4 regions of the Mesorhizobium sp. P160219 genome follow, and region 1 is predicted to be linked to each of the others. Evidence: riboswitches for the same ligand, from Rfam matches in the RefSeq annotation. Region 1 holds a riboswitch; each other region holds the start of a gene.
What was found. A riboswitch is a leader RNA that binds a small molecule or an ion and turns the genes downstream of it on or off. The one in region 1 is predicted to bind cobalamin.

Region 1 (7,562 bases):
CCTCAAGCTGATCTAGCTCAGGGCGTTCATGAGCCGCAGATCGCATAATGGCTGCGTGGACGACGCAGGAAGACCAATTATGAAAATCTTATTCAGTACGATGGCTGTCACCTTGCTGGCACCCACCGCCTTTGCTGCGGATTCGATCCCCACCGACCTCAGAGATACGGCATTGGCCACCTTCACGGCTTTGCCATCCACCACGCCGACAGTCGCCAACAACCCGATCACCCCGGAAAAGATCGCTCTCGGCAAGGCACTGTTCTTCGATCCACGCGTCTCGGCGTCAGGCGTCTTGTCGTGCAATTCATGCCACAACCTGGCCACCGGCGGCGACGACAATCACGAAACCTCGATTGGCCATGGTTGGCAGAAGGGACAGCGCAACGCGCCGACTGTACTGAACGCTGTCTTCAACATCGCCCAGTTCTGGGATGGTCGTGCCGAAGACCTGAAGGCTCAGGCGAAGGGACCGGTCCAAGCCGGGATCGAAATGGCCAATACACCGGGCCAACTCATCGCCACTCTCAAGTCCATGCCGCAATATGTCGAGTGGTTCGATGCAGCTTTTCCGGCTGAAGCCGATCGGGTCACCTTCGACAACTTCGCCAAGGCGATCGAAGCCTTCGAGGCGACACTGGTCACACCTGCCCCGTTCGACAGCTTCCTGAATGGTGATGAGGTTGCCATGACTTCCGAACAGAAACAGGGCCTGGTGCTTTTCATGGACAAAGGCTGCTCGTCCTGCCATGCCGGCATCAACGTTGGTGGGCAAGCCTATTACCCATTCGGCCTCGTGGAACGGCCCAGCGCCGAAGTCCTGCCGGACAAAGACAAGGGCCGATTTGAGGTCACCAATGCAGCCGACGATTCCTATGTCTTCCGCGTGGCGCCGCTGCGCAACGTTGCACTCACCGCGCCATACTTTCATACGGGCAAGGTTTGGGATCTGAAACAGGCCGTCGCCATTATGGGGACCACCCAGCTCGGCGTAGTACTGGCGGACGAAGAAGTTGACCTGCTTGTTGCCTTCCTCAACTCGCTGACCGGAGAGGCACCTGACGTCGCCTATCCCATCTTACCCTCAGAAACGGCGACAACGCCCCGGCCTGTAACGCAGATCTCAGGAAAATAAGGGCCAACTGGCTGCGGACTCGCAATCGAAAATGATTGGCGATTTTTACTTGGCGACACGAATTGCGACGTCCATCTCCCGAATTGGCGGGACGCTAGCGATACCCGGACCCTGCCACCTCGCCCGTAGTCTGCGCGATCAACTGGGGGCGGACAGACGCAGCACCATATATTGTCGCTGCCTGAGCGAACGCGCCAAGCAGTCTACTTTGAGAAACGACGCGTGTCCGATTTGTTCGAGGCGCGGGGCCTGTATGTCCCCAAGGAACCGATATTATAGCGTAGTGCCACATTTATATTTCTGCGGGATTAAGACACGTGCCGTAGGGAAATTGCACATTTGCGCCGAGTGGCTCATTTCCAAGAGTGTGATCGGTTTGGCATATTCCCGGCCGACATCCGCCAGCCGGCAACTCCCCACACGGTGAGGAAGAGAAGCCTCACGCCTGCACTTTCTGCCGGAGCGCGCGTGCTGCAGCGACCATGTTAATGAGGGCAGGGCGGACCTCCTCCCATTTGCGTGTTTTGAGGCCACAGTCCGGGTTTATCCACAGTTGGCCGTCGGACAGTCGCTCGCGGGCAAGCATGACTAAGTCCGAAATCTCGCAGACCTCCGGCACACGTGGTGAGTGAATGTCATAGACGCCGGGACCGATCTCGTTCGGATATTTGGAGCTCGTGAAGGCGTCCAGCAGTTCCATCTTGGAGCGCGACGTCTCAATCGAAATGACATCCGCATCCATTCCAGCGATCGCGTCGATGATCTCGTTGAACTCCGAATAGCACATGTGGGTATGGATTCGAGTCGCGTCCTTTACACCCGTTGAAGCGATCCGGAAGCATTCGACAGCCCAGTCGAGATAGGCTTTCCAGTCAGATTGGCGCAGTGGCAATCCTTCGCGAAACGCGGCCTCATCGATCTGGATCATCCTTGCGCCGGACCTTTCGAGATCCGTCACTTCGTCGCGGATGGCGAGCGCGATCTGGCGGCAGGCTTCGGAGCGGGGTACGTCGTCTCGAACAAAGGACCAGTTGAGAATGGTCACTGGGCCTGTGAGCATTCCCTTCACAGGCTTTTCCGTAAGCGACTGGGCGAATTGCCACCAGCGCACCGTCATCGGATTGCGCCTCGATACGTCCCCGAAGATGATGGGGGGACGCACGTAGCGCGACCCATAGCTTTGCACCCAGGCATGCTGAGTGAAGGCGAAGCCGGACAGCTGCTCGCCGAAATGCTGTACCATATCGTTTCGTTCGAACTCACCGTGCACCAGCACGTCCAGCCCGATCTCTTCCTGCCAACGAATTGCTGACTCGATCTCCTTCTTCAGGAAAATCTCGTAGTCGACATAACTGAGCTGGCCCTTCGCATGAGCGGACCGCGCGCGGCGTACCTGCGGCGTCTGCGGGAAGGACCCGATTGTCGTCGTCGGGAACGGCGGCAGCCCGAGCGTGCCGGCCTGGACTCTGGAGCGCTCGCCAAAAGCGCTCTCTCGTCGTTTCATGCTATGGTCAATGCTGGCGATCCGCCCCTCAACAAGCGGGTCATGGATCTTCGTGGACGTCAAGCGAGTGGCGGCAGCCTCGGCAGAAGCTTTCAACGCGGCTGCCACCGCATCCCTGCCTTTGGAAAGGGCCCGGGCCAGCAAGACCAGCTCGTCGGTCTTCTGGGCCGCGAAGGCGAGCCACGACCTGATGTCGGCCTCGAGTTCCGTCTCCATGCGCAGGTCAATCGGCACATGCAGCATCGAGCAAGAAGGCGCGATTTCGACGCGGTCCAAGGGCCAGCCGGCGACGATCGGTTTGATGCGGTCGAGAATGGCGGGCAGGTTCGCACGCCAGACGTTGCGGCCATCGATCAAGCCGAGCGAGAGCACCAGATCCTTCGGAGCGAGCCGACCCACCGTTTCCAGCTGCTCGGGAGCGCGCACGAGATCAATATGCAGGCCGGCCAGGGGCAGAGAAACCGCGGTTTCGAGATTGTCTCCCAGCGACCCGAAATACGTAGCCAGCATGATCTTCAGCTCGGGCGCGGCTTTCGACAGCTGGCCATAGGCGAATTCGAACGCAGCTCGTTCGTTCGGGTTCAGATCGAGGACAAGCGCTGGCTCATCGATCTGCACCCAGTCGGCTCCCGACAGCTTCAGCCTCTCCAGAAGCTGCTCGTAAACCGGCAGCAGCCGCGGTAGGAGCGCGATGGGACCGAACCCCTCGGCAGGCGATTTCGCCAGCTTGAGGAAGGTGATGGGTCCAAGGATGACTGGGCGTGTGTGAATGCCGAGAGCTTTAGCCTCGAGGAAGTAATCGACCGGCTTCGATGACGAGAGGGCGAACGTCTGATCATCATCGAGTTCCGGCACAATGTAGTGGTAGTTGGTGTCAAACCACTTGGTCATTTCCATCGCGGTTACACCAGGTCCATGAGCCTCCTCCTGGTGACCAGCGTGTCCACAATCCTCCGTCTGACCCTGGTTGCCGCGCGCCATTGCGAAGTAGATGTCAAGTGGGACCTCGCCGCTATTCCAGCCGTACCGGGATGGAACGGCCCCGACCATGGCTGCGGTGTCGAGCACATGGTCGTAAAGCGAGAAGTCGTTCGACGGGATTTTCGACACGCCGCGATCGCGCTGCTCTTCCCAGCTAGCGGCTCGGAGCGCCTTCGACGTCGCAAGAAGGTCGCCAGCGGACGATGTTCCGGACCAGTAGCTTTCGAGGGCGAATTTCAGTTCTCGCCGACGACCGAAGCGCGGCACGCCGAGCGTTGCTACAGGAATTTGCTGAGAGACAGTCATGTCATACCCCGATGGTTGGGGGCGTCGGTGACAAGGAAGGCGCTAGCAGGCCGGCATCAACGCCGGGTTGCAGCGGCCACCGAGACACCCCGCCCGTGGACGTAATTCGCGTGGCAGGTCTCCTGGCTCGCGGGGTCATAGCCTCTACCCGTCTTCCTGAGGGTATTCGCCTCAGTGACATGATTGGGGTTGGCTCGCCGCTAACAGTTGCGGGGGCAGCGCCGGCATCGCACCGGCTTCCCTCTTAGCTCCGCTGCGGCAGCGCCGCACGCGAGAACCACGACACGCAGACAATCACAGCTGTTCGCTCTTTTGTCAATGACGCATAACGAAATGTTTATGTCGCTATGTGATCGCGCTTTTACGCCTTTGTCTAGCATTGTGAAATATTCAGTCTGCTGCCCGCATTCGGCATCGTGGGACGTGATCGCAAGTCAAGTCCGACGGACGCCGCGAGTTCTCCGTTACCTCAGGAACCTTACTGGCCTTCCCCAAGCTGAGCTTCTGGAAAATGCTGGTGACGATCTGGATGACGGTGAATGCCGTCATGGCAAGCACGCCTTGCACCGCTCCTCCAGCGAGCTTCACGGCAGCAGCATGGGTCAGTTCTCCGAAGCGAATGGCTGTCGCTATCAGCGAGCTTTGACACAGTTCCGCCACTGCGGTCATCGCGTCAGTAGGGCGGCTGGTTAGTTGCCGGCGCATCTACAGCAACCCAGCCCCTTCCGCCTCGCGGCGCAAATTCTGCCTTGGCCTTGGGCCGATCTGCTGGATCACCAGGCCGGCCGCCAGCGAGCCAAGGTCGCCGCAGGTCTTGAGGTTGCGGCCCTGCGTGTAGCCATGCAGGAAACCGGCGGCGTAGAGGTCGCCGGCGCCGGTGGTGTCGACCAACTCCTTGATGGCGGTCGCCTCGATGACCACGGTCTCGTCGCCGCGCACGATCACCGAGCCTTTTTCGGAACGGGTGACGGCGGCAATCTTGCAGTCCTTGCGGATCTGAGCCAGGGCCTCGTCGAAGGATTTTGTCTGGTAGAGCGACTTGATCTCGTGGCTGTTGGCAAAGACGATGTCGACAGTGCCCGAGCGCATCAGCTCGAGGAACTCGTCCCGGTAGCGGTCGACGCAGAACGAATCCGACAACGTCATCGACACTTCGCGTCCGGCCTCGTGTGCGAGCTTCGCCGTCTGCCGGATCGCCTCCTTGGCGCGCGGCGGATCCCACAAATAGCCCTCGAAATAGGTAACCTTGGCGCCGGATGCCTTGTCGGCCTCGACATCCTCAGGGCCAAGCTCGACGCAGGCGCCGAGATAGGTGTTCATCGAGCGCTCGCCGTCGGGCGTGACGAAGATCATAGAGCGCGCCGTCGGCGGCTGTCCCTCAAGCGGCCTGGTGTCGAAGGCAACGCCCTGGGCATGGATGTCATGGGCGTAGATTTCGCCCAGCGCATCGTTGGAGACCTTGCCGAAGAAGGCGGCGCGTCCGCCGAAGCTGGCGACGCCCGCCGCCGTGTTGCCGGCGCTGCCGCCCGAGGCCTCGATCGCCGGCCCCATGCGGCTGTAGAGCAGCTCGGCGCGCTTGGTGTCGATCAGGTTCATCGCGCCCTTGATAATGCCGTTGATCTCGAGGAATGCCTCGTCGCACTGGGCGATGATGTCGACAATGGCATTGCCGATGCAAAGCACGTCATAATCCGGCATCAATGTCTCCGCCAAAAAACCCGAGCCGGCTTCTCGCCACGCCTGCCAGGCGCGGGTCTGCCCGGTGGAAATGGGCTTTCCGCTTGCCAATCCGTTCGCCGGCGGCTCTCACGGGGCGGCGAGTCCTGCCTCGCGACGCAATTCGTCCGCCCTGTCTGTCTTCTCCCAGGTGAAATCAGGCTCTTCACGGCCGAAATGGCCATAGGTCGCTGTATTGCGATATATAGGGCGTAAGAGATCAAGCATCTTGATAATGCCTTTCGGTCTGAGATCGAACAACTCAAGAATGAGGCGCTCGATCCTGCTTTCCTCAACCCTGGCTGTCCCGAACGTGTTGACCATGACGGAAACCGGACTGGCCACGCCGATTGCGTAAGCAAGCTGCACCTCGCACACGTCCGCAAGTCCGCTAGCGACGATGTTCTTTGCGACATAGCGGGCTGCATAGGCAGCCGAGCGGTCAACCTTGGACGGGTCCTTGCCCGAGAAGGCGCCGCCGCCATGACGACCCATCCCGCCATAGGAATCGACGATGATCTTGCGTCCAGTGAGACCGCAGTCGCCGCGCGGCCCGCCGACTACGAACCGCCCCGTCGGGTTGACCAGAATTCTGATGCCTTCCGTCTCCAGGTGGGTCGGCAGGACAGGCTTTATGATTTCCTCAATGACGCCCTCGCGGACAGTCTCTTGCGAGACCTGCTCGTCATGTTGCGTCGACACGACGATGGTATCCAGGGCGACCGGGCGCAACCCCTCATAGCGCACTGAGACTTGGGATTTCATGTCAGGACGCAACCAGCCAAGCTGTTGTGCCTTCCGGACATACGCCTGCCGTTTCGTCAAGCGATGAGCGAGCTGGATCGGCAAAGGCATCAGGGTATCGGTTTCGCGGCATGCGTAGCCGAACATGAGGCCCTGATCTCCCGCTCCCTGCTGGAGGTCTTGCCCTCTTCCCTCGTCAACGCCTTGGCTGATGTCGGGCGACTGCTCGGTGAGGGCATGAACGACGGAGCAACGCCGGCCGTCAAAGCCGACGGCCTCGTCGTCGTACCCAATGTCGAGAATCGTATCGCGCGCAACTTGGCTGTAATCCACCTGGGCATCGCTGGTGATCTCGCCAGCCAGAACGACTATCCCTGATTTTACCAACGCTTCACAGGCGACGCGCGCCTTGGGATCCGTGCGGAGGATGGCATCGAGGATGGCATCCGAGATGTTGTCGGCCAACTTATCCGGGTGCCCCGCGCCAACCGATTCGGAAGAGAACACGAACTGCCTAGCCATGAATACCTCGCTTCGGATGTTGGATGTGGTATGGGCATTTTGCTTGGCCCACCTTACTTGTCGGAGATGCCCGGGACCTCGAACGCAGCGCACAAGTCGGCAACGTCTCTTCGCACGCAGGCATGGAGATCTTCGTCGTCTGGCCGCTGGAGGACGGAGTCAATGAAGCCAGCAATTTGCACCATTTCCACATCGCGCATGCCCATTGACGTCACTGCTGGCGCCCCCAGGCGAATTCCGCTTGTGACCGCCGGATGCCGCGGGTCGCCAGGCACCATATTAAAGTTTGTGATGATCCCTGCCTTTGCTAGTCGCTCGGCATAGGCCTTGCCCGATAGTGGCCGATCGCGAAGATCAAGGATCAGCATGTGATTGTCCGTCCCCCCGGTAACCAGGTCATAACCTCGCTCAAGCAGTGCATGTGCCAGAGCCTTGGCATTCTTGACCGTCTGTTGGCCGTAGCCTCGGAAGGACGGGTTCGCGGCTTCGTGCAAGGCAACCGCTAGCGCAGCGATGGCATTCATGTGAGGTCCGCCTTGCAGGTGAGGGAAGACCGCCCGGTCTATTCGTCTGGCGAGATTGTATTTGCTCTTTGTATGATACAGGGCCTGATAGCGATCTTCGTTCCTTGACAAAATGAAGCCACCGCGGGGA
Region 2 (7,562 bases), 3.1 Mb from region 1:
CCCGCGCAGCTATGGCGGCGTCATCGTCGAGGACGCCTATATGGGCGAAGGCGGCCGCCGCGAGGCCGACAGCACCGACATCCGGCGGGCGCTGAAACTTTACCAGATAGCAGACTATCTGCTGATCGCGCTGTTTGGATTGCTCTCCGCGGTCGTCATCTACCTGGATGTTTTGATCTCGCAGTAGATGCGCCGCCTGACTCACCAAGAGACACGGACTTCCTTGGCGTTTGAATCCACCGCCGCGCCAAATCTTTTGATCGCGTAACCGCCGGCGGCCACTGCCGAGGATTTCAGCACAGGCTCAATCACAAGGAAAAGCTTCTCGGCGTCTGGCCTGTACAGATAGAGGGTGCATTTGCCCTCGCCAAACTCGTCGCCATCAAATTCGCCGACATGCGCATTCGAAACAGCTTGTTCCAACCGATCCTCCAGAACTTGGACCGATTGCCGCTCTTCCGGCGCCCCGAACTGACCGCCGCTCAGAAGAAGATAGACAATTACCGCTTGTTCCAACGGTCATCTCCCGAAGTTAGACCCTCAAAACTCGATTCCCTGCTGCGCCTTAACGCCTGCGGAAAAATGGTGTTTGGTCACGCCCATCTCGGTGACGAGGTCGGCCGCCTCGACCAGCGCCGGCTTGGCATTGCGGCCGGTGACGACGACATGCAGGCCTTCGCGCCGCGCCTTCAGCGCCGCGACCACCTTGTCGAGATCGAGATAGTCGTAGCGCAGCGCAATGTTGAGCTCATCGAGGACGACAAGGCTGACAGAGGGGTCGGCGATCAGCTCCAGCGCCTTGGCCCAGGCGGCTTCGGCCGCCGCAATGTCGCGCTTCAGATCCTGCGTCTCCCAGGTGAAACCCTCGCCCATCGTGTGCCAGACGACACGGTCGCCGAACGCCGCGAAGGCGTCCTTTTCGCCGGTGTGCCATTTGCCCTTGATGAACTGGACGATTCCGACGCGCTTGCCATAGCCGAGCATGCGCAGCGCCAGCCCGAAGGCGGCCGTGGTCTTGCCCTTGCCGGGTCCGGTGTTGACGATCAGCAGCCCCTTCTCGACCGTCTTTTCCGCGACCTCGGCGTCCTGCACCGCCTTGCGTTTGGCCATCTTGGCGCGGTGGCGTTCTTCGTCTTTTGCGTCGATATCGGTCATCTCATTTCACCTTGAGCGGCAGCCCCGCCACCATCAGTAGCACCGTATCGGCAACCGCCGCGACCTGCTGGTTGAGACGGCCGGCGGCATCGCGGAACCGGCGTGCCAGCGCATTGTCTGGCACAATGCCTTGTCCGACTTCGTTGGAGACCACGAACCACGGTCCGCGCGGCCGCGAAAGCACATCGGCCAGCCGCCGGCACTCCCCCTCCAGATCATGATCGGCCAGCATATGATTGGTCAGCCACAGCGTCAGGCAGTCGACAAGCACCGGCTGGTTGTCCGGCAAAGCTTCGAGCGCGCCTGCAAGATCAAGCGGGGCATCGATGGTCGCCCATCCCTCGCCGCGGCGCGAGCGGTGCTGCGCGATGCGCTCGCGCATTTCGCCGTCATAGGCTTGCGCGGTGGCGATATAGGCCCATGGCGGCGGCAACGCCGTCGCCAAAGTTTCGGCATGCGCGCTCTTGCCGGAGCGCGCACCGCCGATGATGAAGGTCAAACTGCGATCAGGCAAAGCTGTCGCGCAGGATGGTTGCGGTGCCGGTGAAGCGCGCGCGCACTATGCCGACAACTGCGCCGAGCACCAGCCAGAACACCAGATTGGTCAGCGTCACCGCCACCACGAACTGATGATGCAGGCCCTCCGGGATCGGCGTTACGAAACTGTCAGGCTGCGGCGCGCCGACAATATGCGGGGCGACGATCAGGACGACGGCGAGCACGGTCAGGGGCGCCGACGTGCGGAAGGTGATAAGGGCAAGACCGATCGCGGTTGCCATCACCGTTGCCCACCACCAGATCTGGCGCTGCATGAGATCGGCCGCCGGCATTGCCGGCAGTTCCGGCGGCAGGCCGAGGCCCGGCGCCAGCGTGAACACGGCAAAGCCGGCCAGACCCCAGAACACGCCCTGGCGCCAGCTGCCGATGCCGCCGGCGAACTCGGAAACCGCCACCAGGACCAGCGCGAACCCGATGCCGGTGACAATGTTGGCGACGACACTGAAGGCGAAGCGCTCGAAGCCGTCGGCCGGCGCCCAGCCTTCGTCCCCCGCCGGCGCGGCTGCTTCAGCCGGGGCTGCGCTGCTCACGGCATTTTCCGCCGGCGCGGCGGTGCTCATGGCATTGGTGTCCGCAGCGTTGGCGGCGGGCGCCGCGGCATGCTCATGCTCATGGCCGCCACCAGCCTTTTCGTAGACCTCCGCCTTGAGGATCAGCGGCACGGTGGCGTAGGCCTGCATGCAGGCGAGAGCGACACCGGCCACGAGCCCTGCGATCGCCGCGATGAACACGACGTTGCGAAACAGGTTCATGATGTCAGATCCTGGTCAGTGGCAGGGAAACGCCATCGAATGGCGATAGTCGTGCGCCGCATTGTGGACCGCATCGATGTGCGAGAAACCGACAACGCCGACGACGAAAATGCCCAGAAACGCGCTAAGCACGAGCTGCATGAAGCGCGACTGCGAGGAGACGGAAGCGCCGAGGGAGACGGAAGCGGTATTCATATCTTGTCCTTTCGCCCTCCACCCGAGGGCATCGAAGTCAGTTCCCTGTCGCCGGCAGGTCTCCTGGCTCGCGGATCAGCGCCCTTCCCCACCTTCCCGAAGAAAAAATCCCCAGTGGCTTGGAGAGGACTACCGCACACAGTTGCGGGGGCAGCCACGGCATTGGGCAACAAGTCAGCCCTCACCGCATTCCCTCTTGGTCCCTAACGGAACCGACGACATGCATGACTATAGGCTGAAACGGTCGCATCCGGCAAACCAAATTCCGCCGGCCAACAGCGCGAATGCGCCATGCGGCGTTACGGGTTCAACGCGGTGATCCGCTCGGCAACCAGCCGCTGCAGCCGCCACAGATGGCGATCGTGAATGCCGCGCTCTTCAAGGTTTTTCACCGTGTTGTAGAGATAGTCGGCGCCCGACCCCCAGTGCCCGCAGGACGTTGCCAGCCTTTCGACGACCTTGCCCTCGTCGAGCGGTCCGGAATAGGTCAGGCCGTTGCGGTTGATGACGAAGGCCAATGCCCTGAGCGGTCCGGCCTCGCTTGCAAGCTTGAGCATGCGCGGCCGGTAGCTTGTCGGCTTCAGCGTGACTTCGCGCCGGAAAAGCCGGCCCAACTGCTCGCGCCGGTTATTGCCGGTCAGCCGAAAGGCGACGCCCTTGCATTGTCCGCCACGGTCCAGCGCCATCATCAGGCCGGGGCTGTCCTTGGTGCCGCGCCAGCGCGTCATGTTCATGCAAAAGGACCGATGCCAGCCGCGCGCCAGCGCAACGCGGTCCTCGACATAATCTATTTCCGGTTTCCAGATCAGCGATCCATAGCCGAACAGCCATAGCGGTTCGCTATCCGGGAGTTCGACCTGGAATTCATCCAGCAGCGCGTCATAGTCGGCGTCATCGAGATGCATCGCGTCCGGATCCGGCCCGGGGTCCCTGATCTCGCGCCAGCAGCGCGCGACCAGCTCCGGCGTAAGCGACATCTGTCGTGCGGCCAATTTCCGAATCCCCCCAATTTCCGAATGTCCCATGTCCACGACATGATTATGCGCCGCGCCTGCAACCGGCAATGCGGCACTCTGATTGACAAACGATTTGCCGGGGTGTCGGCTGACGCTTCATAGGAAGCCAGCCATGCATCCCAGCCCGAGCGAGCGCGACCCCTATAACGGCCTGAGCCGGGCCGAACCGACGCTACCGTCGTCGGCCTATTGGGATAGCGAGGCTTACCAGCGCGATCTCGACGCCATCTGGCACAAAAGCTGGCTGCTCGTCTGCCGCGAGGCCGACCTCGCCCAGCCGCTGGCGTTCAGGACATTCCGCGTCGGCACGCAGGAAATCGTCATTCTGCGGGACGAGACCGGCGAACTGCGCGCCTTCCACAACACTTGCCGGCATCGCGGCTCGCAGCTTTGCCAGAAAAGCGAGGGCCGGCTGAAAGCGCGGCTCATCACGTGCCCCTACCACGCCTGGTCCTACTCGCTGCGCGGCGATCTCGTGCGCGTTCCCTCGAAATCGCTGCCAGATGGTTTCGACAAGGCCGATCATCCGCTCTACCGGGTGGCGCTGTCGGTGTGGCGCGGCTTTGTCTTTGTGAACCTTCAGCAGGCTGCGGCCGGCTCCGCCGGGACCTCCTTCGATCCCGCATCCGGCGACCTCGCCAACTGGCCGCTGGAAACGCTGGTATCAGGCCATGTCCTGCGCAAGGTGATGAACTGCAACTGGAAGATCTTCTGGGAGAACTTCAACGAGTGCCTGCATTGCCCGGGCGTCCACAAGGACCTGTCTCGGCTGGTGCCGATATACGGCCGCGGCCTGATGAGCCGGCACGACGACCCCGACTGGGTCCGCCATGCCGACAATGACGCGCCGGAGTTTTCGGGTGGCCTGCGCGCCGGCGCCGAGACCTGGTCGCGCGACGGACATGCCCATGGCCCGGTCTTCCCGGGTCTGACGGCGGCCGAGCGCGCGGCCGGACAGACCTATGCCACCAACCTGCCCTCGATGTTCATCGTCGGCCATGTCGATTATGTCAGGACGGTGCGACTGATGCCGCTCGGTCCCGAACAGGCCGAACTCACCGCCGAGTGGCTGTTCGCGCCCGAGGCGCTCGCTGAGACCGACGTCGACAATGTCGTCGCCTTCGGCACCCAGGTGCTGGAGGAGGATGCCGCGATCTGCGAGATCAACCAGAAAGGCCTGCGCTCGATGCGGCACCGGGCCGGCGTGCTGATGCCGGAGGAGTATGATCTGCACCGCTTCCACAACTGGGTGCGCGAGCGGCATGCTGCACTTGAGGCAACCGCCTGATCGGCGACTAAAGCGACTTCGGCAGATAGCGCCAGGTGATAAAGCCGCAAACCGCGGCCAGAATGCCCAGCGTCACGAACACCGAGCCGAGGCCGAAAAACGCCAGCACCACCGAATAAACCAGCGGCGGCGTCAGCTCGGAAAAGTCGAGATAGGTGCGGTAGACCGCGGCCATCTGCGCCCGCTCATAGGACCGCACCGAGCGCATGAAGGCGGTCGAGCCCAGTGCATCGAGCGCGATGGTGAAGAAGGCGCCGCAGAGCAGGAAAAAGCCCGTAAGCAGCGGCGCGGTAGTGCCGACCGCGCCCGCCGCAAGCAGCGTCGCCGACATCGCGAAATAGGCGAAGGTCATGGTGCGCCGGCCGCCGAAGCGTTTTCCCGCTTTGCCCCAGAAGATCGCCATGAACAACAGCGCATTGCCGGCCGAAACCAGCAGGCCGCCGGCAAGCTTGCCCTCGCCGGTAATCACCATGAACATGGTTTGGTCAATTCCAGAAAGATTGGTGGAACAAGATGGGCAACAAAAAAGCCCGGAAAACCGGGCTTCTCTGCACTTTGTGATGTGGATGGTTATCCCTGATAGACGACAAGGAAGCGAATGGTGTCAGCTTCCTGTTTGTCGGTTATCTTGCGGGGACTCCCGTTCGGCATTTCCTGCCATATGGTCTGCCAATTGTCGGTGGAGAAATATTTTCTTCCATCCACCATTTCTAGAGTCTCCCGCTTGGCCTTCACGTGGTCAGACCTTGGTCAAACCCATTGCCGACAACTCGGAAGCCGTGAATGGCTTCTTCTGGCCTTCCGGCTGGCTACGATGTTTCCGTGCGTCATGGTGTGGTGTGGTTTCGAACTGACAGATTGGGCATGGTCCAGACGATGGAGTCCGGGTTCCCTTTTCACCAAGACCCTTACCCTTTGGCGTGACCAACTTAACCCTGCCCGTGTTTTCAACGATCCGATAGTTGTAGCCAAGACCGTTCAGCTTTTCGATAGCTTCCTGTGCAGTCTGCTTCAGTTCGTCATGTGCCTGTGCCTGAATTTTCTGCTTTTCGGCTTCAAGCTTCCTAATCTGTTCGTCAATCTTTGCGGCTTGGTCTGCGAATGCAATTGCCATCGGTTTGTGTCTCCCTGTTTGTGAGCCGATGGAATTCAATAGATCGATTCATTGAACAAGGGAATAGGAGTTTGATCAGACTCCGAACTTTCCACGTGTGGCATCGAAGATGGCTGTCAGTTGGCCCTGTGTGAGTGCCACACCTTCCCAAGCAAGAAATCCTGCACAACGACCACCAGCTAGTAGCGGACCATCGCCATTTCCGGCAGAACCCACGCAAAAAGTTTCGGTTGCAGCGCCAGCAGATGGGGATACGTAAGTAGCAGCACCCGTTGTGAATACGCCATTCTGCATCATAATCCCGGCATTGCCCGCTGCATCTATGGACACGGCCAAGCATTGCCATCCGGTGGGCGAACCATGATTAGCGTTAAACGATAGGACTTGCCCGCCACCGCTGGAAATAAATAATTGTTGGGCCGTGGTCGTCATATTCCAGCGGGTTCCGGTGTTTACGCCATTCGACGAAATGCTATCCCCACACATACGTTGCGTTGCAGAAAATCCACTAAACAAGAACCAGCCCAAAAACGTGAATTTTGCACCCACCTTATGGCAGTTCAACATCCACGTTTCATTGGTAGTGTCATACTTGCAATAATCACCACCATCGAATGAAAGGTATTCTGCTTGGGAACGAGCGCCAGCCGTGCCGTTAATCGTCGGATCATCGGTTGATGAACTTGCCGTGGCACCACGGAAAAAATCATATCCTCCACCAGACAAATCCAACCATTTCGTTGATGCGGCTGGCAAAGACGCTTCATGCCCGGCATCGAGACACAATTTCAGATTGGTCGTTAGACCAAGCTTTTTAACCGTGTCGAAAAAGTCGGTTCTTGGCTGATGAATTCCCATTAGGCGTCATTGCCCGCATTGGTCGTGTAGAACAGACGGATACCAATCAACTTGGCATCTGCGGCCAATGTGTCGGTTGCCACATCACGCTTGATACGAAGCCACACACCGTCACCAGCCGCTGGCGTTCCCGCAATGGTGATTGCAGAGCTTTCCGGACCTGTATGGTTCTGGTTAGCGGCCACATAGGCATCTGATGATGATTGAGCCGTTCCATAGGCAACATCCAATGTGTCACCGTCCGATTGCGCCACGGCTTCAAGCTGGTAAACAACCGTGTTGGTTGCCGTACCAGATGCAGCGGTCCAGATTGGTTGGAACGTGATGGTTCCCAGATTCCAGCGCTTTGGGGGTGACCAATAGACCACGGCCAATTCCTGTGTGGTCGTGTCAAAATCGAGCGTTGTTAGCGGCTGTTTATTGGTCGCCAGTTCGGTCACGCTCAATTGCGCACCGTTGGTGATTTGAGGAACGAAATCCGTTGCCGCAATCCATTGATGCACCTTTCCCTGAATGTCGGCATTGCCACCAGACAGAGTGACACCGGACATTGTTCCACCAGTGAAAGCGATGTTTGATCCGGTTACAGATCGAGACCCGAAACCTACCGCACCGTTAAACGTGGT
Region 3 (7,562 bases), 3.2 Mb from region 1:
GCGCGATCTGGGTCGGGAACATGTCGCGGAACAGACCCGAAATCCGCCAGGTGACATCGACGCGCGGGCGACCGAGCGTGGCCGGCGGCAGCACTTCGATGCCGGTGATGCGGCCGGTGGCACTGTCCCATTGCGGCCGGCAGCCCATCAGCGCCAGGCCTTGCGCGATCTCCTCGCCGCCAGTGCGCAGCGAGGCCGAGCCCCAGAGGTCGATGACCAGCGAGCGCGGCCAGTCGCCATGCGACTGCATATAGCCGCGCACGACTTCTTCTGCCGCCGCCTTTCCCAGATCGTAGGCGGTCGGCGTCGGCATGGTGCGCGGGTCGGAGGTGAACAGGTTGCGGCCGGTGGGCAGCACGTCGGAGCGGCCACGCGCCGGTGCGCCCGCCGGACCCGCCTTGATGTGACGGCCGTCGAGCGCGGCAAGAAGTGCTGCTTTCTCGGCCTCCGCGCTTTGCACGCGCATGGCGTCGGGCTCGTCGTCGGGAGCGCGGCCATAGATGTGCAGGCCGTCCTTGATGGCGAAATCCTTGAGGTCGCAGAGCCAGGCGTCGATGCGGCGCAGCGCCTCGTCGGGCGCATCGGTTCCGGCGACGCCGGCTTCGGAGGCGAAGCCGGTCTTTTGCGCCGTGTCGACGATCAGCTTGGCCAGACGATCGCGGCGGCGGCGGTCGAGGCCGTCGGCCTGGGCGTATTCGTCGACGAGGCGTTCGAGCTTGTGCTGCCCTTCGTCGAGGCCGGCACCGGTCAACGGCGGCGGCAGATGGCCAAGCGTGACGGCGGCGATACGCCGCTTCGCCTGCGCCGCTTCGCCGGGATTGGAGACGATGAAGGGGTAAATGACGGGCAACGAGCCGGTGACGATCTCGGGGAAGCAGTTTTGTGAGAGCGCTACCGTCTTGCCGGGCAGCCATTCCAGCGTGCCATGAGCGCCGACATGGATGAGAGCATGGATGCGGAGCGATTTGCGCAGCCACAGGCCGAAGGCGATGAGGTTGTGGCGGGGAGGGAGCGTCGGGTCGTGGTAATCGGCGCGGCGGTCGGCCGAGCGGCCACGGTCGGGGGCGAGAGCGACAGTGATGTTGCCGAAGGTGGCGGCGCGGAAGGGGAAGCCGCTCTTACCCTCCCCCTTGTGGGGAGGGTGGCCCGCAGCGCCGGGTGGGGGTGGTGCACCGCTACCCCCACCCCGTTTCGCGCTATCCGCTTCGCGAATGTCGCGAACCGACCCTCCCCACAAGGGGGAGGGTGAAGGAGCGCCCCATGCCGCCTCGACTGCAGCCAGTGCCTCAGCCGGCAAATCCTTTGAGAAGTCCAGATACTCATCCAGCCCCAGCCCACCATCGCTCCGCCCCAACGCATCCAGCAGCGCACGCGGCGTTTCTGGAATCCCGTCTACGCGATAGCCCTGCTCCTTCAGGTCATGCAGCATGGCCAGCACGCTGGACGGCACATCCAGGCCCACTGCATAGCCAGTGCGGCCGGGCGCGCTCGGATAGTCCGGAATGAGGATCGCCAACTTACGCGTCGCGCGGGGCGTCTGCTGCAACCGTGTGAACGCCGCTAGCCTGTCCGCCACTTGCGCCACGCGATCCGGTTCCGGGCGGTTGGCGAAAGCGCGGTGGCCGAGCGCCGGGTCGGTCTCGCTCTCGCCCTTGAAGGAAATCGCGCCGGCAAGGATACGGCCGTCGAGTTCGGGCAGCACGACATGCATGGCGAGGTCGGCGGGCGCCAGGCCGCGCTGGTTGTTGTCCCAGACGTCGCGGCGGGTGGTGGCGACGATGACCTGGAAGACCGGCACGCCGGCGCGGTCGAACAGGGTTTGGACGCCGGGTTCGGCGCCGGAGGCGAAGGCGGTTGCGGTGATGATGGCGGCGGGGTTGAGCGAGGCCAGTGCGGTTTCGACGAAGGCCAGGGAGGTCGGGTCTTTGAGGCTGGAGACGAAGATCGGGACCGGTCTCATGCCGCGCTGGCGGAGTGCATCAAAGAGGGCATCGATTGGCGCGACATCGGCGGCCAGCAGCATCGAGCGGTAGAAGAGGATGGGGATGATGGGAGAGTTGATGTTGTCTGCGCCGAGTTCCCGCCCACCCCCCTCTGTCCTGCCGGACATCTCCCCCGCAAGGGGGGAGATTGTGCTCTCATCGACGCTTTCGCCAATCGGGGATGTTGCAGAGGAATCTATTATCGGCTGGGCAGAAAAAGTGCCGAGGTCCGCGCCGGCTGATCTCCCCCCTTGCGGGGGAGATGTCCGGCAGGACAGAGGGGGGTGTGAAGGAACGCCGACATCGGCAAAATCCAACTTGCCTACGACGCCGCGGCCAGGCTCGTAGTAACCAGCTTTCGGCACGCTGACCGGCTCAGCCGCCGCCGCATCCTGCCCAGCCAACCCCGCCAGCCGCTGCATCAGTGCTGCCATATTCTCCGGTCCGCCCTCGCGGAAATAACCAAGCAGGACGTCCAGATCCTCGCGCGGCAGCGTCGAGGCTTCGATCAGCCTGAGATCCTCGTCGTGGCTCTCGCCCGGCAGCAGCGCCAGCTTGATGCCGTTCGCACGGGCAGTCGCGGCAAGCTGGTCGCAGCCATAGCGCCACCAGTCGTAGCCGCCGAGGATGCGCACCAAAATCACCTTGGCGTGGCGGGCGACGCTGTCGATCCAGAGGTCCACGGACATGGGATGGCGCAGGTCGCGCAGCGCCGCCAGCCGCATCGACGGCAGGCGGGCGGCATCGGCCTTCCACGCCGCCGCGAGGCCGGCGAGGTCGCTGTCGGTGAAGGACAGCGCCACGATATCCGCCGGCGTCTGCCCGAGATCGACGGGCTCGGCGAGATCGTCGAGCGAGGCGGATGTGGTGGTGAGTATATGCATTTCGGCTCGTGGTTTGGATCAGCCGGCGAGTATACGCTCGATCGCCGGGCGGTTCAGTCCTTTCAGGCCAATGACGACAAGACGCGAGCGGCGGTCGTCCTCAGCCGCCCAGGCGCGGTCATAGTAATGATTGACGCGCGGGCCGACGGCCTGCAGCAAAAGCCGCATCGGCTTGCCGCCGACATCGACGAAGCCTTTTACACGCAACACGTTTTCCTGTTCGGCGGCGGTGGCGACGCGCTTGGCCAGGTCGTCGGGATTGGCGATCGAGGGGATGTCGACGATGAAGGTGTCGAAATCGTCATGCTCATGATCGAAAGCGCCGTCGTGATGCGACTTGCGGTTCTCGATGTCGTCTTCGACGGCGAGACCGAGGCCAAGCAGCACCGACGGGTCGACCTTGCCATGCGCAGTCGGCACGATTTTTACCGCGCGGGCGGAATGTTCATTGATGATGGCGTTGGCGCGGGCCGAACCGGGGGCGTCCATCAGATCGCTCTTCGACAGGATGATCAAATCGGCGCAGGCGATCTGGTCCTCGAACACTTCTTCGACAGGATCGTCATGGTCGAGCGTCTCGTCCTGAGCGCGCTGTGCCTGCAAAGCGTCCATGTCGTTGGCGACGCGGCCTTCGGCCAGCGCCGGGCCGTCTACCACGGCGATGACACCGTCGACGGTTACCCGGCTCTTCACGCTCGGCCACTGGAACGCCTGGACCAGCGGCTTGGGCAGAGCCAGGCCCGAGGTCTCGATCAGGATGTGGTCAACCTTCGGTGTCAGCGCGAGGATCTTGTCGAGGGCGGGCACGAAATCGTCGGCGACTGTACAGCAGATGCAGCCATTGGCCAGTTCGACGATGTTTTCCTCGGGGCAGGTGTCGATGCCGCAGCCTTTCAGGATTTCCCCGTCGATGCCGATGTCGCCGAACTCGTTGACGATGATGGCGATGCGCTTGCCGCCGGCATTTTCCAGGAGATGGCGGACCAGCGTCGTCTTGCCGGCGCCGAGGAAGCCTGTAACGACAGTGCAGGGAACACGGGAGAGGTTGGCGGCCGGGTTTGAAGCGTTCATCGTCAGTCCTTCAGCATGTCGAGGGGTGGGATGCGGGCAACGAGGCCGCGCTTGAGGCTATCGGGCCGGCCGCGCCACGGGATGAGGCCGTCGGCCGAAGTCGCGAAGAGCTTTGCGCCGGTAACGAGGTCGGCGCCGCTGGTTGCGGTCAGATCGCCGAAGACATAGCTCCAGCAGCCATCGCGCAGGATCGCGGCGCTGAGGCGGCGCTTGCAATTGCCGAGACATTCGGCGGTGCGGACCCGGATATCGCCGGCAGCGGCGCGGCCTGTGTCCTCAGCCAGCAATTCGCCGGCGCGCGGATGGGCGTCGGAACCGGTCTCATCGCGGCAGGAGGCGCAGACGATGACGGTCACGCCGGTCAGGGCGTCGTTGTCGCCGGACGCAATGTCCGTTGTGCCAGCCGAAAAACTGCTGTTCTGGTCCAAAAACCGTGCTCCTTGCCCGGAAACCCGCCAGGCGATCGGATACTTTGTCTCAGACGGCAGGTCTCCTGGCTCGCGAGTCATTGCCTTGGTTAGCCGCCTTCCCGGTGTTACCCAGTGGCTTTCGGCCTTGGCTCTTCGCTTACAGTTGCGGGGACAGCCGCGGATTTGGGATTTTTTCGTCCCGCACCGCATTCCCTCTTGGCCCTTGCCGTTGCGGGCAGGGGACCGTCTGGAGCGGATTTAGGCTTTTGCAGGCAGCGGTGTCAACGCACGGCTACGACATGGCGATGTCGGCAGGGGCTGTCATGTCCCGGCTTCCGGCAGTGCCAGGATGACCTGTCGGATAGCTTGATAGCCATCGCTATAGTCCCAGTCATGACCGACAGCCAGATTCTGTCCCTCATGCCAAACCGCGTTGTCCAGAAGGACTTCGGCACTAATCAGCGTGCCCTTCAAGCCTGCCAGAAAGGTCCGGACAAAATGGCTTCCGGGGGGTACCGAAGCTGTGAACAGCTTTTCCAGCTTGGCATAGAATGCTGGATAGCCTGGTGTCAGCGAGCATAGCTCGGTTGTGGCCTGGGAAATGACCGGGCCGCTATAGATTTTCCAGCGGGCATCTTTTCGCCAGATCTTCCAACTGGCGCTGCTTCGCTGCCAAAGCTCTATTTCGGCCTGCATGTTCTCGCAGACGTGATCGGCCAGTCCCTCAATGGCCACATGGAAAACACCACGGAGAAACTTTTCAAACGCCTGGTTCAGTTCCTGTTCGCGCGTGTCGCCGAAGCCAGCAAAGGATTCAATGACCGGCTGAACATCAAGCAGCGGAGAAAAAATGTAGATTTCCAGGACCAGCCGGTCAGAACTCGTCTCGAACACCTCAGCCTCAAACCGAAGCTGCTTCGATTGGAGCATGACGTCCCTATCTCTGCGGACTGCATCTATTCCATGCGCAATGAGGGCGCCATGGATCATGTCGAGCACTTTGTCCGATGCCATTGCACAACCTACGAGGCTTATTGAGGCGTCTATGACAGACGCTGCAAGGGTTGGCCATCTCTCTCGCTAGCCAATGCCGGCCCCAGATTGCCGGCCGGCGTCACTTCGATGCGCTCAAGGCCAAGCCAGCCCTGCATCTCCTTTAGTTCCTCGAAAAGCTGTGCGGTGGTCTCAGGCGGTGCGCCTGCTTCGGCATAGGCGGCGTGGACGCGTAAGACACTCGCAGGCCGGTCGGCCTTGAGGTCGACGCGGGCGACGATCTTGTCGCCGAGCAAGAAAGGCAGCACGTAATAGCCATATTGCCGCTTGTCGGCCGGGGTGTAGATCTCGATGCGGTAGCGGAAATCGAAGAGACGCTCGGTGCGCGCGCGCTCGAAGACCACCGGATCGAAGGGGGCCAGCAAGGCGCGGGCCTCGATCTTTCGCGGCAGGCGGGCGTCCCTATAGAGGTAAGCCGGCTTGTCCCAACCTTCGACGTTTACCGGCAGCAACTCGCCCATCTCGACCAGTTCCTCCAACCGGCCCTTCATGTCGGCCGGCGACAAGCGGAAATAATCGCGCAGGTCACCCGACGTCGCGATGCCGTGGGCGCGGGCAGAAATGCGCAGCAATTCGCGGTGCGCGTCCTCGGCGGCCGGCACCGGCAGATCGAGGATCGCCTGCGGCAGCACGCGCTCGGGCAGGTCATAGAAGCGTTCGAAGCCACGGCGGTGCGCCGTGGTGATGCGTCCGGCCCAGAAGAGCCATTCGAAGGCGTGCTTGGCGTGGCTCCAGCCCCACCAGCCGCCCGAACCTTTCTGGCCTTCCAGTGCCGAAGCGGCAATCGGGCCGCGCTCGGCGACCGCGCGGTAGATCTCTTCGATATAGGCGGCGTGCTCGCGGCCCCATTTGGCGAGGCCGAGATACATTTCGTCGCCTTGCTCGGCCCGCTGCATGCGCCAGCGCATCAGCGGGTAGGTCTCGACCGGCAGGAACGAGGCCTCATGCGCCCAGTATTCGAACACCGTGCGTTTGCGGGTGATGGCCGCATTGTCGAGCAAAGCCAGCGGGTAGGGGCCAAGCCGCGAATAGAGCGGCATATAGTGGGCGCGCACCACCGCGCTGACGGAATCGATCTGCAGCAAGCCGGTGCGCGACAGCACGCGGGCGAGGTGGCGGCGATCGGGCGTGCCGACCGGGCGGGGATCGAGAAATCCTTGCGCGGCGAGCGCGATGCGCCTGGCCGCGGGGAGTGAGATTTTGTCCTTCGTCAAAGTGTCTTGCCTCGAACCATTTTCCCGACTTTAGCCGGCGATTCCGGTCATGCTAGCAGGCAAATGGCGGGAGATGTGTCAGGAGACAAAAGTGGAGTGAAAGATGAAGGAAATCAAACAGGAGGAGATCGGACCAGTTTTTCCCGGCCTGCCGTCCAGCACTGTCTTTTGAACAAGGTTTGACTTGCTTCGCTGAAAGCCGTGCGCTAACCCTCGCCGCGTTGCAGCAAAGGCACCTAAAACGGTTCAGCGGTTAAACTGTCGCGCTTCCGCATTAGGGTTGGTTGCTGTAATCAAAGTGGATTGGCCGCCAACGGAAAGCCGAGCATGAACGTACTCCTCAGTTCATACCTGCCCATCGTCCTCTTCATCGCCGTGGCCGCAGTTGTAGGCCTGGCGCTTATCATCGCGCCGTTCCTGGTGGCTTATCGCAATCCCGATCCGGAGAAGCTTTCCGCCTACGAGTGCGGGTTCAACTCGTTCGACGATGCCCGGATGAAATTCGACATCCGCTTCTACCTGGTGTCGATCCTGTTCATCATCTTCGATCTGGAAGTGGCCTTCCTGTTTCCGTGGGCGGTGTCGTTCTCGAAGATCGGCATGCTCGGTTTCTGGTCGATGATGGTGTTTTTGGCGGTGCTGACCATCGGCTTTGCCTATGAGTGGAAAAAAGGAGCGCTGGAATGGGATTGAACGACAGTTCCGAAACGCTCGTCGCGCCGAAGCCCAAAGGCCTGATCGACCCCAATACCGGACGTCCGGTCGGTTCCGACGATCCGTTCTTCCTCGAGATCAACAATGAACTGGCCGACAAGGGTTTTCTGGTCACCTCGACCGAGGCGCTGATCACCTGGGCACGCAGCGGCTCGCTGATGTTCATGACCTTCGGTCTCGCCTGCTGTGCCGTCGAGATGATCCACACCTCGATGCCGCGCTATGATTTGGAGC
Region 4 (7,562 bases), 710 kb from region 1:
GCGGCTACGGCGCCTGGTTCGGGCGCATCGACTGAGTTTTTGACGAAACTGGATTTTTTGAGGAAATCCAGGTTCTCTAGGGAAATCACTGGGAGGAAATTATGGCCGATGTCACGCTGAGACAGGTGAAGAAATCATACGGCAATCTGCACATTCTCCACGGCATCGACCTCGACATAAAGTCGGGCGAGTTCATCGTCTTCGTCGGCCCGTCGGGTTGCGGCAAGTCGACCTTGCTGCGGTCCATCGCCGGGCTTGAGGAGATCACCTCCGGCGAGCTGAAGATCGCCGGCGAGGTGGTGAACGACGTGCCGCCTTCCAAGCGCGGCATTGCCATGGTGTTCCAGTCCTATGCGCTCTATCCGCACATGACCGTCTACGACAACATGGCCTTCTCGATGAAGATCGGCAAGGAAAGCAAGGCCGAGATCGACAAGCGGGTGCGGCAGGCCGCCGAAATCCTGCAGCTGACCAAATATCTCGACCGCCTGCCCAAGGCGATGTCGGGCGGCCAGCGCCAGCGTGTCGCCATCGGTCGCGCCATCGTGCGCAATCCGAAAGTGTTCCTGTTCGACGAGCCGCTGTCGAATCTCGACGCGGCGCTGCGCGTCGCGACCCGCATCGAGATCGCCAAGCTCAAGGAATCGATGCCTGCCACGACCATGATCTACGTCACCCACGATCAGGTCGAAGCGATGACGCTCGCCGACCGCATCGTCGTGCTGAAGGATGGCCATATCGAGCAGGTCGGCACGCCGATGGACCTCTACAAGAAGCCCGGCAATCTGTTCGTTGCCCAGTTCATCGGCTCGCCGGCCATGAACATCCTGCCGGCGACAATCGACAGGACGGGCAACCCGACAATCGTCAGCCATGTCGGCGGCCGCAAGGCAACGGTGCCGATCGCAACGCCGGCGTCAGCAAAGGGTGCGGCAGTCAGCTTCGGCGTGCGGCCGGAGGATCTGTCGGCCGCCACCGGCGCGGAATATCTTTTCGAGGGCGTGGTGGACTATGTCGAGCAACTCGGCGAGGTGCAGCTTGTCTATGTCGATATCGGCCGCGCTGACCTGCCGTTGGTGACCAAGCTGCCCGGCAATGTCGAGGTCAAGCGCGGGGCAAAGCTGCGACTGACCGCGGATGCCGGGGACCTGCACATCTTCGACGCCGATGGGCACTCCTTCTCGCTCAAGCCGGTGGAAGTGAAGGCGGCTTGAGATAGCTGCGTTGTACAGGCATGAAAAAAGAGCGGCGGGCTAGGCCCGCCGCTCTTTTTTTAAGCTTCGGCTGTTAGTTGTTGCCGAACCGATCCCTGTCGCTGCTCTGAGGAACGAACTTCTGTTGGTCGTCCGACGAGTTCAGCAGCTTGTAGACCGCCGAGTTGGTGCCGGTCGACGAAGTGCGGGTGGTGTCGACGGCAGCGGCCGGCTGGTTGGCGCCATTGGAGCCATAATTGTCGCTGCCGGCAAAGGCAGCGCTCGAAACAGCCAGAACGGCTGCGGTGGCAAGAACGATCTTCTTCATTTTAGTCTCCTGAATTTTTCTGATGCCGCCAGCTGCAGCGGATAAGCCCGCCACGTGCTGGAAACCGGCTTTTAGCGGCCGAAAAGGTTACGGTCGGCACCGTGGGCAGGCGCCTGCTCGGCTGGAGCCGACTTCTCAACCGAAGCCGTATGGCCACTATCGGTCGACGTAATCGCAGGCTGGTTGGCGCCGTTCGAACCGTAGTTGTCGCTGCCGGCGAAAGCGCTGCCGGAGATGGCCAAAACGGCGGCGGCAGCAAGGATGATCTTTTTCATTTTCAAATACTCCTGAATTTTTTGGGATCCCGAGAGCGACGGGTTAGCCGCCCTTCTTTGGTCGGGATCAGCGATTGCCGTAGAGGTCGCGGTCGGCGCCCTGAACGACAGGCTGCTTGTCAGCGTGCGCCGGCTTCTGAATGGAAGCCGTATACGAGCTGTCGACCGAGACGGCTGGCTGGTTCGCACCATTGGAACCGTAATTGTCGCTACCGGCGAAGGCGCTGCCGGTGATCGCCAAAACGGCTGCGGCAGTGAGGATGATCTTTTTCATTTTTAGTACTCCAGTTTGTCTGTCCGTCTAGCGGCGTGTCTTGGGAGGAATTCGCGTCGTTCGGACAGCCCCGATGTGGGAAAGCCATAGGCTGGTTTCCAATCACGAAGTTGTTCCGTGTGGACCACGGTCCTGCACCTTGAAATTGTGCCATGAAGTTCCTCTATGGTCATTTATCGCATTGTTTTCAGTCGCTTATGCCGAACCGAGTGGTTCGCTCCGATGTCGGTTTCCGGGCCGTCGTTCACACTGTCCTGCACGCATTGTCAACAGAAACGAACCGTTCGGTTCGATTAGAGATTGCTAATAGTAACTTTTCGATACCGTTGAGCCATTTTTGCCCGCGATCGAACTGGATCGGCAGCGATTCGAAACGGCGATGATGGCGTCGCAAGAAACGTCTCAGCTCTTTGACCCGGGGGCGGGGGGCGTAAGCCGCGCGTGTCGCGCCGCATGGATATGATGTCGCTTTCATGCCGACGTCGCGATCGCTGCCGTGATTAGATGATCGCATCTCAGGTGCCGCTTCGTGACGACGCAGCGGAGAATTGGGAAGCCGGTCAGAATCCGGCGCTGCCCCCGCAACGGTGGTGGAGTTGAAGTCGCAACGGGAGACCACTGGGCAAGAGCCTGGGAAGGTGTCGCGATGGTCCGCAAGGACAACTCCAGAGCCCGGAAACCAGCCCGAGATGCATAGACTCGACTGATCGCGGTGGGCGGTCAAGAGGTGGATAGTGCATGTCCGGCGCCGCGCCGGCCTGCGTCCGATCCTTCCTCCATCACCACCAAGTTCAGTCCTTAAACCACGAGGACAGAACTATGGATACGCGCAACGACATGCTGAGGCTCCTGAACGGCCGCAAGCAAGGCTTTTCGCTGGAACAGCCCTTCTACACCGACCCGGACTATTTCAAGCTCGACATGGAGCTTATCTGGTATCGCGACTGGCTGTTCATCGGCCATGATTGCGAACTGCCGAAGCCCGGCAGCTATATCACCGTGCAGATCGGCGATTATCCGGTGGTGCTGGTCCGCGACCAGAAGGGCAACATCAACGCCTTTCACAATTCCTGCCGCCATCGCGGCAGCCGTGTCTGCAACACTGAGAAGGGCATGGCGGCAAAGCTTGTCTGCCCCTATCACCAGTGGACCTACGAGCTTGACGGCCGGCTGCTGTTTGCCCGCCAGATGGCCGACGGTTTCGACAAGAGCCAGTTCGGCCTGAAGCCCGTCGCCTGCGAGAGCGTCGGCGGCTATATCTTCATCTGCCTGGCAAAAGAACCTGCCGACTTTGCGCCGATGCGCGCCATGATAGAGCCCTACCTCAAGCCGCACGGGCTGAATGAAGCCAAGGTCGCCTTCGAGAGCACCATCATCGAGAAGGGCAACTGGAAGCTGGTCTGGGAAAACAACCGCGAATGCTATCACTGCGCCGGCAATCATCCAGAGCTGTGCAAGACATTCCCCGAAGCGCCGACGGTGACCGGCGTGCAGGGCGCCGACAGCGATCCGGAGATGCTGGCGCACTGGGCGAAATGCGAGGCGGCGGGCCTGCCGAGCAAGTTCCGCATCGATCCGGCCGGGCAATACCGCGCCACCCGCGCGCCGCTGCTGCGCGATGCCGTCAGCTACACGATGTCGGGAAAGCGCGCGGTGACGAAGAACCTGTCCGACACTGTTGCCGCCGACCGCATCGGCACCTTGATGCACTACCACTATCCGACGACCTGGAACCACATACTGATCGACCATGCGGTCACCTTCCGGGTGCTGCCGATCAGCGCCACCGAAACCGCGGTGACGACCAAGTGGCTGGTGCACAAGGATGCGGTCGAGGGGGTCGACTACAACCTTGAGGAGCTCACCCATGTCTGGACCGAGACCAACGACCAGGACCGCCGCATCGTCGAGGAAAACGCCTTTGGCATCCTGTCTCCGGCCTATGAGCCCGGCCCCTATTCGGAGCTGCACGAGGGCGGCGTGATCCAGTTCGTCGAATGGTACGCGGCCTTCATCGGCCCGCGCCTTGCCGAAGGTGGCAGGCCGGCGCTGCGCAGCGTCGCGTGAGCTGGAGCAGGCGAAGAAGGACCGGAGGATGAATGCGATGACGGATCTTGGGCTCTATCGCCATCTCGACCAGATGGCGCCGTGGAACGATAGGCTGCAGGTGCTGGAAGTGATCGGCGTCAGCGACGAGGCGCCTGACGTCAAGACCTTCACCTTCCGCTCCGACAACCAGACCTGGTTCCGCTACAAGCCGGGCCAGTTCCTGACGCTGGAACTGCCGACACCGGACGGGCCGCTGATGCGCACCTATACGCTGTCGTCGTCACCATCGCGGCCGTTTTCGATCGCGGTGACAGTGAAGGCGCAACCGGGCAGCATCGGCACACGCTGGATGTTCGACCAACTGGTGCCCGGCTCGCATGTCAAGGCCTATGGACCGGCGGGCGACTTCTCGTTGCACAGCCACCCGGCGGCCAAATATCTGTTCATTTCGGCTGGCTCCGGCGTGACACCGATGATGTCGATGCTGCGCTGGCTGAACGACTGCGCGCCATGGACCGATGTCGGTTTCGTCAACTGCGCGCGGCGTGCCGAAGAGATCATCTTCCGCAAGGAACTCGAACTGCTCGGCGGCCATATGCCCGGCCTGTCGCTCGGCTTCATGATCGAGGAACGTTCCAGCCGCGAAGGCTGGTACGGCCATATGGGGCGCATCGATGCGATCCGGCTGCCCTTGCTGGCTCCGGATTTCCGCGAGCGCGAAATCTTCTGCTGCGGCCCCGATCCGTTCATGCGCGCCGTGCGCGGCATGCTGGATGCCGCCGGCTTCGACATGACGAAATACCATCAGGAGAGCTTTGCCGCGCCTGTGATGGAGGAAATTCCGGCGCCGTTTGCCTCCCCGGTCGAGGACGGCATCGCTGCACCTGTCGAAGCCGTGACGCCGATCCGCTTCTCGCTTTCGGAGGTCGATGCCGGCTGCGTCGCCGGCCAGACCGTGCTGCAGACCGCGCGCAGCTCGGGCGTGCGGATTCCCGCCGCCTGCGAGTTCGGCCTGTGCGGCACCTGCAAGGTGAAGAAGGTCTCCGGCGAAGTCGAGATGAGCCACAATGGCGGCATCCTCGACCACGAGATCGATGACGGTTTCATCCTTGCCTGCTGCTCGAAACCGTTGTCGGCGCTCGAAATCGAGGCTTGAGCCGGTCGACTTCGCCGCAACGGTCGCCGACGCAGGCGGTGTTCGCGGGTCTTTGTCTTGCCAAGCATAGGCCGAGTGATTTAGACGCACTTAGGAAGGGCTGGCAGGCCGTGAAACTGGCGCATCCCTTCATGGGCGCATGGAACGGGGGACAGAGCGATGCAACAGCGGGTCTACGCGGTCGCAAGCAAGGACATCGTTTTCGAATCATTCGATGGCGAAGCCGTCGTTCTCGATCTTTCGAACGGTAAGTATTTCGGCTTTTCCGATTCCGGCAGCCGGGTCTGGCAGGCTTTGTCGTCCGGCGTCGCCACTGAAGCGCTGGTCGGAGCTGCCGCGGCCGCCGCAAAAATAAGCCTGGCCGACCTCGAAAGCTTCGTTGCCCGACTGCTCGATTTCGGGTTGCTTGCACCAGCCGAAACACCGGCGCAACCGCTTTCGGGCGAGCTGTCGTCTGCGCTTGCTGCCAGCAATGAGCCGCTCAAGGTCGATGTCCACGACGACCTTGCCGATCTCATCATTGTCGACCCGATCCATGAGGTCGAGGAACCTCTCGGCTGGCCGGCGGTGAAACAGGCATAATCGTTTCCCTAAAGCGCGTCGCGTTTGAACGGACTCAGGCGACGCGGTTTAGATCTTTGATTTTATGCATGTCGTCGTCTCAAAACCGGGGCCACCCCGAGCGACATGCATCAGGCGACCCGGCGCAATTCTGGACGCTGGAACAACGAACACATGCCTTTGATCACGCTGCAAACCCTGCCGGATTATGCCCGCCATGTGCTGGCGGCCGCGGAAAGCGCCGCCGCCTTCTATCCCGTTACCGCCGGGGTGCGGTTGCCGGGACTGGACCTGAGTGTCCACCTCGACCATTGCACGCTGGCGGAAGCCATGAGCCATGCCTTCATACCGGCCCCGGAAAATCCGTCTGCATCTGACGGCTGCCGCATTTTCGTCGCCCACCCGGCCATCGATGGCGTCCCCGCCCCGGCCACCTGGGGCCGAGGCGATTACAACCATCATGCCTTTGCCAACCGGCTGGAAGAGGCCGGATTGCGCGGCAGCTACTATCATGATCTCGACTTCTGGCAGTTCCATGATCCGCAACGCCATGTCGGGGCGCAGCTGATGATGTCGGCCGACGCCTTTCCGCCATGGGAACAAGGGGCGCCGCTGCGCGCCTTCCTGCATTGGGAATATGCGGCGCGCGGCATGCGGCTCACCCATGCCGGCACGCTGGGCATCGATGGCAAGGGCGTGTTGCTGGCGGGCTCCGGCGGAGCCGGCAAATCGGGAACGGTCGTCGCCGGCCTGCTCAATGGGCTCGATAGCGTCGGCGACGACTATGTGCTGATCGACCGGACCGGGGGGGTGACGGCCTATCCGCTGTTTGCCACGCTCAAGCAGGATCCGGAGGGCTTCAAGCGGCTGAAGCTGGAGGAGCAGCTAAAGTCGTACCAACCGCTGAACTGGCAAGGCAAGCATGCCTTTCACATCAACGAGATCGCGCCTCGACCAACTCCTGCAAGTCTGGACATTATTGCTTTGATAGTGCCCCATATCAGGGGAGGTGCGAGAAGCTCGGTCATGCCCATATCGCGCAAGGATGCCATGATCGCCTTGGCCCCGTCAGGAATCGTGCAGATGCCGGGCGAGCGGGAAGCGGGCTTTCGCTTTTTCAGCGAGCTTACCCGCGACCTGCCATGCTACCGGCTGTCGCTGGGGACCGAGCCGCGCGAGATCGCCGGCACGATTGCGGATTTCGTCCTTCGGGGCGCTGCATGAAGTTGAGCATCATTGTGCCGGTCTACAATCGGGAGATCTATGTCGTTTCGACGTTGCGGTCCCTGCTCAGGCAACGCGACGATGCCGATCTCGATATCATCGTTGTCGACGACGGCTCGACCGACAGCTCCGTTGAAGCCGTCCGCGCCATCATGCGGGAAGCGTCGTGCATCCGCCTGTTCCAGCAGGCAAACCAGGGCGTGGCCAACGCGCGCAACACAGGGCTGAGGCAGTTGCTGCCGCAAACCGAACTGGTGTCGTTCCTGGATTCGGACGACGTCTCGCCGGCTGGACGATTCAAGGCTGGCCTACCCCTGTTCGCGGCCGACCCTGCGCTCGAGCTGACCTACTCGCTGATGACGCGCGTCGATCTCATGGACGACGAAGCCCTTCAGCCGGCACCGGGCGGCGCAGGTCCCACCGTGCGCGGCGTCAGCCTTAGCGCCGGGATATTCCGCAGGGCACTCATCGACCGTACAGGTGCTTTCGACGAGGAGTTCCG

Region 2: linked by a shared signal. The riboswitch ahead of AC3EMP_RS24635 (CbtB domain-containing protein) and the one ahead of metE (5-methyltetrahydropteroyltriglutamate--homocysteine S-methyltransferase) in region 1 are both predicted to bind cobalamin.
Region 3: linked by a shared signal. The riboswitch ahead of AC3EMP_RS24920 (DUF1636 family protein) and the one ahead of metE (5-methyltetrahydropteroyltriglutamate--homocysteine S-methyltransferase) in region 1 are both predicted to bind cobalamin.
Region 4: linked by a shared signal. The riboswitch ahead of AC3EMP_RS06325 (aromatic ring-hydroxylating oxygenase subunit alpha) and the one ahead of metE (5-methyltetrahydropteroyltriglutamate--homocysteine S-methyltransferase) in region 1 are both predicted to bind cobalamin.

What each region holds. Positions count from the first base shown of each region.
Region 1 covers NZ_JBYNWG010000001.1:1,967,425-1,974,986, forward strand. The annotation lists gene AC3EMP_RS09555 (cytochrome-c peroxidase) at 80-1,135, shown strand; gene metE (5-methyltetrahydropteroyltriglutamate--homocysteine S-methyltransferase) at 1,575-3,926, opposite strand; cobalamin riboswitch at 4,022-4,223, opposite strand; gene AC3EMP_RS09565 (adenosine kinase) at 4,632-5,624, opposite strand; gene metK (methionine adenosyltransferase) at 5,733-6,908, opposite strand; gene AC3EMP_RS09575 (serine hydroxymethyltransferase) at 6,962-7,562, opposite strand, start outside.
Region 2 covers NZ_JBYNWG010000001.1:5,069,153-5,076,714, forward strand. The annotation lists gene cbiB (adenosylcobinamide-phosphate synthase CbiB) at 1-187, shown strand, start outside; gene AC3EMP_RS24615 (hypothetical protein) at 202-516, opposite strand; gene cobO (cob(I)yrinic acid a,c-diamide adenosyltransferase) at 541-1,155, opposite strand; gene cobU (bifunctional adenosylcobinamide kinase/adenosylcobinamide-phosphate guanylyltransferase) at 1,157-1,669, opposite strand; gene AC3EMP_RS24630 (CbtA family protein) at 1,662-2,465, opposite strand; gene AC3EMP_RS24635 (CbtB domain-containing protein) at 2,481-2,660, opposite strand; cobalamin riboswitch at 2,697-2,892, opposite strand; gene AC3EMP_RS24640 (gamma-glutamylcyclotransferase) at 2,960-3,652, opposite strand; gene AC3EMP_RS24645 (aromatic ring-hydroxylating oxygenase subunit alpha) at 3,789-4,964, shown strand; gene AC3EMP_RS24650 (MFS transporter) at 4,972-5,442, opposite strand; gene AC3EMP_RS24655 (hypothetical protein) at 5,704-6,078, opposite strand; gene AC3EMP_RS24660 (hypothetical protein) at 6,154-6,936, opposite strand; gene AC3EMP_RS24665 (beta strand repeat-containing protein) at 6,936-7,562, opposite strand, start outside.
Region 3 covers NZ_JBYNWG010000001.1:5,125,537-5,133,098, reverse strand. The annotation lists gene cobN (cobaltochelatase subunit CobN) at 1-2,866, opposite strand, end outside; gene cobW (cobalamin biosynthesis protein CobW) at 2,885-3,937, opposite strand; gene AC3EMP_RS24920 (DUF1636 family protein) at 3,940-4,365, opposite strand; cobalamin riboswitch at 4,404-4,610, opposite strand; gene AC3EMP_RS24915 (DUF6348 family protein) at 4,669-5,361, opposite strand; gene AC3EMP_RS24910 (winged helix-turn-helix domain-containing protein) at 5,391-6,614, opposite strand; gene AC3EMP_RS24905 (NADH-quinone oxidoreductase subunit A) at 6,942-7,307, shown strand; gene AC3EMP_RS24900 (NuoB/complex I 20 kDa subunit family protein) at 7,298-7,562, shown strand, end outside.
Region 4 covers NZ_JBYNWG010000001.1:1,260,017-1,267,578, forward strand. The annotation lists gene bglA (beta-galactosidase BglA) at 1-35, shown strand, start outside; gene AC3EMP_RS06305 (ABC transporter ATP-binding protein) at 102-1,214, shown strand; gene AC3EMP_RS06310 (DUF680 domain-containing protein) at 1,288-1,521, opposite strand; gene AC3EMP_RS06315 (DUF680 domain-containing protein) at 1,593-1,796, opposite strand; gene AC3EMP_RS06320 (DUF680 domain-containing protein) at 1,864-2,070, opposite strand; cobalamin riboswitch at 2,571-2,772, shown strand; gene AC3EMP_RS06325 (aromatic ring-hydroxylating oxygenase subunit alpha) at 2,890-4,137, shown strand; gene AC3EMP_RS06330 (FAD-binding oxidoreductase) at 4,175-5,275, shown strand; gene AC3EMP_RS06335 (PqqD family protein) at 5,435-5,857, shown strand; gene AC3EMP_RS06340 (serine kinase) at 6,011-7,060, shown strand; gene AC3EMP_RS06345 (glycosyltransferase family 2 protein) at 7,057-7,562, shown strand, end outside.